DNA from 3 places in the Terrisporobacter hibernicus genome. Region 2 is predicted to be linked to each of the others. Evidence: riboswitches for the same ligand, from Rfam matches in the RefSeq annotation. Region 2 holds a riboswitch; each other region holds the start of a gene.
The links. Region 2 has a riboswitch for glycine ahead of JW646_RS05560 (glycine/sarcosine/betaine reductase component B subunit). Riboswitches for the same ligand answer to the same signal wherever they lie in the genome.

Region 1 (3,294 bases), 630 kb from region 2:
CCATTTTGTTTAATTTCATTGAAATCTCTCCTTTTTTATTTTTTACACTATATATACAAAGGTTAAGTTCTATTTTGGGTACCTTTTTTATAAAAAAGTAAAAATTTTTTTAAAAGTTTTTAAAAATTTCAATAAAACATTCAAAACATGATATTTTAGCTTATTTTTTCTCCATCTGATTTATTTTTTTCATCTAAATAATCTAGGTACAATTTAGTTTCAGATATGATTATTGGCGATAAGGCAAGTAAAGCAATTAAATTTGGTAGTGCCATAAGGCCATTTACAATATCAGCTATAATCCAAACCATTTCTAATTTTAAAAATGCTCCAAGCAACACCATAAGTACAAATAAACCTCTAAACAAATTTATTTTTTTTACCCCAAATAAAAATTCAAAGCATCTTTCTCCATAATAGCTCCATCCAAGGATAGTTGTAAATGCAAATAAACTTAAACTTATTGTTAAAAATATCGGTCCTGAATTTGGAAGTATTGATGCAAAAGCTGATTGAGTCATCAGGGCTCCATTTAAATCACTTTGCCAAACACCTGAAATAATTAAAGATACTCCTGTTAAAGTACAAATTATTATACTATCTATAAATGTACCAGTCATTGATATTAGTCCTTGTTCTGCTGGCCACTTAGTTTTTGCTGCTGCAGCTGCAATAGGAGCACTTCCAAGACCTGACTCATTTGAAAATACTCCACGAGCTATACCATTTCTAATAGCCATAGATACAGTTGCTCCTATAAAACCTCCCGTAGCCGCTTGACCAGTAAAGGCACTTTTAAATATTAATGTAAATGTTTCTGGTATTAATGTATAAAATTTCCCCAAAATAGTAAGACATATTAATATATATGCTACTGTCATAAAAGGAACTATTTTAGTTGCCACCTTGGATATACTTTGCAGCCCTCCAAATACAACTAACGCAACGCAAATCGCTAATATAACTCCTGTTATTTTAGGGTCTATATTAAAAGACCCTTGTACTGCATCTGTGATTGAGTTTACTTGTGAAAATGTACCTATACCTAAAAGGGCTACTAGTATACCACTTATAGCAAAAAATAATGCTAATGGTCTCCATTTTTCACCCATACCATTTACTATATAATACATGGGACCACCAGATACCTGGCCATTTTTATCTTTAGTTCTAAATTTTATAGCAAGTAAACCTTCTGAATATTTGGTTGCCATTCCAAAGAATGCAGCAAGCCACATCCAAAATAATGCTCCTGGTCCACCAGCTTTGATTGCCGTAGCAACTCCAACTATATTACCTGTTCCTATTGTTGCTGCAAGAGCTGTACATAAAGCTCCAAAACTTGAAATATCACCATTACCTTCATTCTCAGCTTTAAAAATTAATTTTAATGCTTTAGGTAATTTGACAATTTGTATTAATCCCAATCTTACTGTAAGGTAAATACCCGTACCTACTAGTAACACTAATAATGGTGGCCCCCATATAAAACTGTCCACCTTGTTTAATAAGTTAAGAAAATCCATAAAAAACACTCCTTTTGTAATTAAATAATTTAAGTACAAAATCATATAATCCTTTATGAATAAAGACAAGAATAAATTGCATCCTGCATACAATTACAATATGCACTTTGCTAAAAATATAATAATTTGGAATATGCATGAAATGTTAGGCAACTACCTTGCTTAAAATTTACTTTCTTACTCTCCTATGAACGTATTGATAATACAAGAATATATAAAAAGTATTATAGTATCTTAGTAAGTAAAAAAATACTAAATCATAAAGATGATTTAGTATAGGATTTCATACATATTAAAGAAAAGCATAAATATGCTTTACGTATATTCTCTGTCCTTTTGCCTGAGAGATTGAGCAGTTAAGCCTTGCCCCTTCGGCTCCCTTTGCGGGTATCTCCAGAGTTTCCTATTCTTTACAGTCCCACTTTTATAAAAAGTACCTGAGAGTATGACTCCTTCGGTGTGTCCTAAAACAACTCTTCTGTAAAGCTTCATCAGATTATTGACTTGTTAACTTGTAACAATAATAGTATATTATCTTCTAACACTTGTCAAATAGATTAATTTAAATTCCTATAGAAAATTATTTCATTAAAAAATATGGGTTAAAAATAACCCATATTTTTTATTATTATATTTCTATTCTTTTTTCTTTATATTTTATTGATTGAACAAATGAATATACTATTAAACCTTGTGCTATCATTCCACTTACTACCCATACAAAACCGCCTACCATTGGTAAAAGACTTAGTAGTCTTACAACTAACACACCAAGCAAAATCTGCAAATATGGATTTTTATTCTTAAGTATTAGTCTGCCAAGTACTATTCCCATAATCACCGGAGATAAATAAACTACTATAAAGTACATAATCAGTGAAATTACTCCCACAGGTAAGGCTATTATCGTTAGAAATAACAATAAACTAACTATAGGCGTTAATATAAATGATGCCATACCTCCTAAAACAACTGGAAGTGGTTCTTTCACTAATAAATCATCACTTTTGATAAAGAATTTTTTAAATATAGAGTATAAAAGCAATCCAAATATTAAAGATCCTAAAATCGATAAAATAGTTCCAAAACCTAAAAAAGCTTTTAGTTTACTCTCATTAGTAGAATTTTCTATCTTAGTGTATTGTATGTCGTTCATAGATACATTGGAGTTTACAATAGGCTCTTTAGGAGAGTATACTTTTATATCCCCTGTGATTTTACCATTATCCGCAATAATTAACTCATCGCAGTTTACGTTAACATCCCCATTAATTTTACCATTAATTATTATTGTATCACCTGTAGCATAAAAGCCTTCACAACTGCCTTTGAAATTAATATTCTCACCTGCAACGTAAATAGCTTTTGCAGTAGTTTTTTCCCCTATATTAATATCTTGACCAAAAGAAGTTATATTTTTTACATTTTTGCTATTAATACTTAAAGTTTGTGCTCCACATCTTATATTGCCCTTTACCTCATTACTTGTTATGTTGATGGTCTCACCAAGTGCTATAACATCACCATTTACATTATCTTTTACAGTGATCTTTTTACCTGCAGAGTAAATATCACCTAAGACTTCTTTTGAGATATTTATATCTTCATCTAAAGCGAAATAATTAGATGCACTATCTACATTATCTGCAAATGCATTAACTGTTAACAAGAGCATCATCAACAGCGTTAAAATAAAAACCCCTTTTTTCTTCATAATAACATCTCCCCCTGATTATTTTATTGCTATACTCTATCCATATAATCCTTG
Region 2 (3,294 bases):
TGGTCATATGAATGTTAATCCTCATGAAAAAATAAGTTGCAATTGTGGTAGAAAAGGTTGTTTAGAACAATATGCTTCAGCAACTGGAATAGCAAGATTAGGAAGAGAAATTTTAGAAAAAGAAAGTTGTGAATCTAAATTAAGAAATATTGAAAATATTACAGCTAAAGATGTATTTGATTTTGCCAAAGAAAATGATGAATTGTCTGTGAGAGTTGTAGAGAAGTTTAGCTCCATATTAGGTCGCGCTTTATCGAATATATCTTGTATTTGTAACCCAGAGGTCTTTGTTATAGGTGGTGGAGTTTCAAAAGCGGGAGATATGTTATTGGAGAATATAAAAAAACATTACTCACAGAATGCTTTCCATGCAACTGCTGATACAGAGTTTAAATTAGCAACATTAGGAAATGATGCAGGCATATTTGGAGGAGCAAAGTTAGCAAGTGAAATTTAGCTAGGATACTAAAAAATATTAATGTAATGAAAGTTGTGAAATAAGGAAATACTATATTTGAAGCTTAGTTTAATGGCTTAACCACATACTAAAAAGGAATATCACAGATAATGTTTTACTTGTACTGTGATATTCCTTTTTTATTGTTATAAAAAATTAGAAAACTTATTGAAAATTATAGAAAATATTTATATAATATAAGTAATATAAAAATAATTTATAAAACAAGTGTAAAAAATTTTTATATCCTATTTTTCTAGTAAACAAATATGTCAATAAAAATGCATATTATAAAGGTTGATTACTGCGGGAGAGACTTATTAAATTAAGAGCCGAAGGAATAATTTAGTGCTAAGCGAGCACTTAAGATGATCTCAGGCAAAAGGACCGTAGTAGGACTTAACTCTGGAAAGCAAATAATACAACAGGATAAAGCATATTGCACCGAAGGGGCAACTCTTTTAGAGGAAACTCTCAGGTTAAATACAGAGCAGAAAGCTATCTTACTTTCTGCTTTTTTTGTTGCAAAATTTTGCTATTTTAACACATCTGTAGCATGTCACATATAAATTATTTCAAAAGATATAAATAAAAAAGATTTATAAGTCTTAAATGGGCTTTTAAATAATCATGTTAAACCTAGTTAGAAATTAAAATATTTGGAGGTGATTATTTTGAAATTAGAATTAGGATATGTAAAGGTAAATGACATATGCTTTTCAGATGTTTCAAAAGTAGAAAATGGTGTTATCTATGTTAATAAGCAAGAATTAATAGACTTATTAATGGAAGATGAAAATATTAAATCTATTCAATTAGATATTGCTAGACCGGGAGATAGTACACGTATAATGCCAGTTAAAGATGTAATAGAACCAAGGGTAAAGGTTGAAGGACCAGGAGGAATATTCCCAGGTATGATTAGTAAAGTTACTACTGTAGGTAGCGGAAAAACTAATGTACTTAAAGGTTCAGCAGTAGTTACAACAGGTAAGATAGTTGGATTCCAAGAGGGTATTATTGATATGAGCGGCGAAGGTGCAAAATATACTCCATTTTCTAAGCTTTGTAACTTAGTAGTAGTTTGTGAGCCAATTGATGGATTAAAACAACATAACCATGAGGCGGCTTTAAGATTTGCAGGATACAAAGCAGCTATATACTTAGGAGAGTTAGCTAAAGACATAACTCCAGATGAAGTAGAAGTTTATGAAACAGATTCAATAATTGAAGGATACAAAAAATACCCAGAACTACCAAGAGTAGCTTATGTGTATATGCTTCAAACCCAAGGTTTATTACATGACACTTATGTATATGGTGTAGATGCTAAGAAAACAATATCTACTTTGATTTATCCAACAGAAGTAATGGACGGAGCAATAGTAAGTGGTAACTGTGTTTCTGCATGTGACAAAAACACAACTTATCATCACGTAAACAACCCAGTTATTCATGATTTATTTGAAAAACATGGTAAAGAGTTAAACTTTGTTGGTGTAATAATAACAAACGAGAATGTTTATCTTGCTGATAAAGAAAGATCTTCTAACTGGAGTGCCAAATTAGCAGAGTTTTTAGGAGTTGATGGTGTAATAATCAACGAAGAAGGATTTGGAAATCCAGACACTGACTTAATAATGAACTGTAAAAAGATAGAAGAAAAAGGAATAAAAACAGTAATAATAACAGACGAATATGCAGGTAGAGATGGAAAATCTCAATCATTAGCTGATGCTGATTCTTTAGCAAATGCAGTTGTAACAGGAGGAAATGCAAACGAATTAATTACACTATCTCCAATGGATAAAGTAATAGGATATCCAGAGGTTGCAGATGTTATAGCTGGTGGATTTGACGGAAGTTTAAAACCAGATGGCTCAATAGTTGCAGAACTTCAAGTTATTACAGGATCTACAAATGAAATAGGTTTTAATAAATTAAGTGCAAGATAGTGAGAGGGGGGGTTGAAGATGATAAAAGTTGTTCAATATATAAATCAATTTTTCGCACAAATAGGTGGGGAAGAAATGGCTCATGTTAAACCTGAAGTGAGAGATGGTATAGTAGGGCCAGGGGCTGCTTTTAATGCAGCATTTAAAGGAGAGGCTGAAATAGTAGCTACAGTAATATGTGGAGACTCTTATTTTAATGAAAATTTAGAAGAAGCTAAAAAAGTAGTTTTGGATATGGTTAAGGGGTATAATCCAGATGTATTTATAGCAGGACCAGCTTTTAACGCAGGTAGATATGGTGTTGCTTGTGGAACAATAGCTACTGCTGTCAAAGAAGAATTAGGAATACCTTCATTAACTGGTATGTACGTAGAAAACCCAGGAGCAGATATGTTCAAAGATAAAGTTTATATGGTACCAACAAAAAACTCTGCAGTAGGTATGAGAGATGCTGTTAAATTTATGGCACCTCTTGCTCTTAAACTGGCAAAGGGAGAAGAAATAGGTGCATCTATTGAAGAGGGATATATGCCAAATGGTATAAGAAAAAATTTCTTTGACAAAGAAAGAGGATCTAAGAGAGCAGTAGATATGCTTATCAAAAAATTAAAAGGTGAAAAATTTACAACTGAGTATCCAATGCCTGATTTTGATAGAGTAGCTCCAAATTTAGCAATTAAGGACTTATCTAAAGCTAAGATAGCTCTTGTTACTTCTGGAGGTATAGTTCCAAAAGGAAATCCAGATCATATAGAATCTTCAAGTGCATCAAAATATGGTAAATACGATTTAGAAGGATTTAAAATATTAAGTTGTGCAGATCATCAAACTGCTCATGGTGGATATGACCCAGTTTATGCTAACGATGATCCAAATAGAGTA
Region 3 (3,294 bases), 120 kb from region 2:
TTTGTACAAACTGTGGAAATAAATTAATAACAATAGAGGATAATGTAAAAAATGCTACTGAAAATATTAAAGACACTATAAAAAATAATGAAACATATAGAAGTTTTACAGATAGTAATTATGATGAAAATTATAAAGCAGATTTTGATAATATAGATATGGTTAACTTTATACAAAAGAAAGAAGAATACTATATACCTAAATTTAAGGAAATCCAAGAACTCTATAAATCTACTAGTTGGAACTGGGCCGCATTTTTCTTTAATTCATGGTGGTTTTTATATAGAAAAATGTATACTATAGGTTTTGGACTTATTATAGCAGATATATTAATTGGATCATTAATGCCATCTTTTTCATTAATTATAAGTATAGCAATAGCAGTTATTTCAGGGTTATACGGAAATATAGCTTACTTAAAGCACATACAAAAACAATTAAACTCTTTCATAAACATGGGAGACGAAATAAAACAAAGATTAATATTAAATAAAGGTGGAGTTAATATAGCAATACCAATAATACTAGCCATAATAACTCTAGTTTTTTTATTATTGATAGGTACATTAGGAACATTTTTATTTATGTTCTCTTCTCCATACTATTATTAGAATTATAAAATTCAACAATAATTAAGATACATAAATATTATATTTATGTGTCTTTTTTTATTTATATAGTATTATTTATTGTATTTGGAACGAAAAAGGTTAATAATCTAATCATTATTGAAACCTTGTGTTACAATTTAATTAAGTTATTTAAATTTCATAGATAGACTAATCAATAAATAATAATAGAAATATATATAATATTTATTATTTTTGATAACTCCACACATAAATCACATATTTATGTGCGAGCCCAATTTAGGAGGAAATTTATGAATAAAAAAATTAATGTTAAAAGACTAGTTCAGACTAGTTTATTAGTTGCATTACAAATTATATTAACTAGATTCTGCTCTATACAAACACCTATAGTTAGAATAGGATTTGGTTTTGTACCAGTGGCTATAATTGCTACTATGTATGGGCCAATATGGGCAGGTGTGGCAAATGGGATCGCTGATATTATAGGAGTTGTACTATTTCCAACAGGAGCATTTTTCCCAGGATTCACACTTACTGCAATATTGGCAGGGGTAGTATATGGAGTATTTTTACATAATAAGCCAGTTACATGGACAAGAATAATAGGAGCTGTTTTAGTTATAGACATAATTTTAAATTTAGGTCTAGATACTTATTGGCTGTCTATTTTAATGGGTAAAGGATTTATAGGATTATTGCCAACACGTTTACTTAAAGAAGCTATTATGATACCGTTAAAAATTATAACAATAGGAGTTGTATGGAAAAAATTCATAGTGAAATTACCTAAATTTTCACAAGCTATATAAGAAAAACTTATATGTAGCAGATTTAACCACTGCGAATTTAGAAAAGAAATAATGGTTGTTCAGCAATTCATACTAAAACTATAAGGGCTAAAGTTGGGGAAAGTCTATTGATTTTTACTAAGTAACTTTAATGTACGATAAAAGTGCTTATAACTTTTATAAGCACTTTTGTATATTTATCACACAATTTTAAATTGTCGAAAAAATCGGAAAAAACATATAAGAAAATGAACAAAAACAGTTGAAAAATATTATGAACTCACATACAATAATTTTAGAATTAAATAAATCCAAGTGAGATTTACGAGAGACATTTTTACCTAGGTAAAAAGGCCGAAGAAGCAATCTGAAAATCGCCATTAAATTTTCAGAGAAACTTTCAGGCAAGAATATCGTAAATTGATGGAACTCTGGAAAGACTTTGCTCATTAAGAGTGAAAGTCACCGAAGAAGAAAATGAGATTATCTCACTAAAACTTTCAGGTAAATGAACAGAGGATATGTGGCTACTATTTATAGTGTCTGCATATCCTCTTTTTTACGTATATATATAAAATGTGATGGGGGAGTAGGAGAATGATAGAATGTATGGAGCTAAAAAGAACTAAATTATTTTCTACACATGAAAAATTAAATGCAAAAATGTTTGAATTTGTAGGATGGGAAATGCCATTAGAGTATACAAGTGCAACTAAAGAACATGACTATGTAAGAAGAAGTGCCGGGCTATTTGATGTTTCTCATATGGGAGAAGTTGAAGTTAAGGGTAAAGACGCATTTAATTTTATACAGTATTTAATTACAAATGACATTACAAACCTGAAAGCAGAAGAAATTATATACTCACCAATGTGCTACGAAAATGGAATGACAGTAGATGATATGTTAGTTTATATGGTAAGTGAAGAAAACTATTTACTAGTAATCAATGCTGGTAATATAGATAAAGACTATGAATGGATTACAAAACAAAGTGAAAAATTTGACGTAAATATAAATAACATATCTAGTAATATTTCTCAATTGGCAATACAAGGTCCAAAAGCTGAAGATATATTATCTAAGTTAGTAAATATAAATTTAAGTGATATAGAGTTTTACAAATTTAAAAATAATGTAGAGGTTTGTGGAGAAAAATGTATAGTTTCAAGAACGGGTTATACTGGAGAAGATGGATTTGAAATATACTGTGACGAAAATGTAGTAGATAAAATATGGAATGATATTTTGGAAGTGGGAAAAGAAAATATAACACCAGTAGGTCTTGGAGCTAGGGATACTTTAAGAGCGGAAGTAAACTTACCTCTTTATGGTAATGAATTAAGTGAAAAAATATCTCCTATAGAAGTAGGTTTAGGAATATTTGTTAAACTAAATAAAGAAAATTTTATAGGAAAAGAAGCTTTAATTAGTTTAAAATCACAAAAAATACAAAGAAAATTAGTTGCTTTTGAAATGCAAGGAAAAGGAATGATAAGAAGTGGTTATGAAATAGAAGTAGATGGTAGTGTTATAGGATTTGTTACTACAGGGCTTAAATCACCAACTTTAGATAAATTTATAGGAATGGCAATAATAGATAGTAATCATGCCAAAATTGGAAGTGAAATAGGAGTAAGAGTAAGAAAAAAACTTGTAAGTGCAGTAATAGTAAAGAAACCTTTTTATAAAAAACAATATAAAAAATCAGAAATAGTAAAAGAAGAATATAAGCAATATTCATATATACCAGCAACTCATGAAGATGAAGAAAAAATGCTTAAAGCATGCAAAGTAAATTCAATAGACGATTTATTCTCAGACATACCAGATAGTTTAAAATTAAAAAGAGATTTACAGTTAGAAGAATCAAAATCAGAATTAGAAGTTAGTCAAATAGTAAAAAGCATAGC

Region 1: another riboswitch for glycine. It lies ahead of JW646_RS02585 (alanine/glycine:cation symporter family protein); the one in region 2 lies ahead of JW646_RS05560 (glycine/sarcosine/betaine reductase component B subunit).
Region 3: another riboswitch for glycine. It lies ahead of gcvPA (aminomethyl-transferring glycine dehydrogenase subunit GcvPA); the one in region 2 lies ahead of JW646_RS05560 (glycine/sarcosine/betaine reductase component B subunit).

What each region holds. Positions count from the first base shown of each region.
Region 1 covers NZ_CP081135.1:528,393-531,686, forward strand. The annotation lists gene JW646_RS02580 (PepSY domain-containing protein) at 1-19, opposite strand, end outside; gene JW646_RS02585 (alanine/glycine:cation symporter family protein) at 156-1,526, opposite strand; glycine riboswitch at 1,845-1,933, opposite strand; gene JW646_RS02590 (hypothetical protein) at 2,155-3,240, opposite strand; gene JW646_RS02595 (AI-2E family transporter) at 3,270-3,294, opposite strand, start outside.
Region 2 covers NZ_CP081135.1:1,158,087-1,161,380, reverse strand. The annotation lists gene JW646_RS05565 (ROK family glucokinase) at 1-457, shown strand, start outside; glycine riboswitch at 755-857, shown strand; gene JW646_RS05560 (glycine/sarcosine/betaine reductase component B subunit) at 1,132-2,412, shown strand; gene grdB (glycine reductase complex selenoprotein B) at 2,425-3,294, shown strand, end outside.
Region 3 covers NZ_CP081135.1:1,276,632-1,279,925, reverse strand. The annotation lists gene JW646_RS06150 (DUF2628 domain-containing protein) at 1-611, shown strand, start outside; gene JW646_RS06145 (folate family ECF transporter S component) at 884-1,402, shown strand; glycine riboswitch at 1,697-1,807, shown strand; gene gcvPA (aminomethyl-transferring glycine dehydrogenase subunit GcvPA) at 1,979-3,294, shown strand, end outside.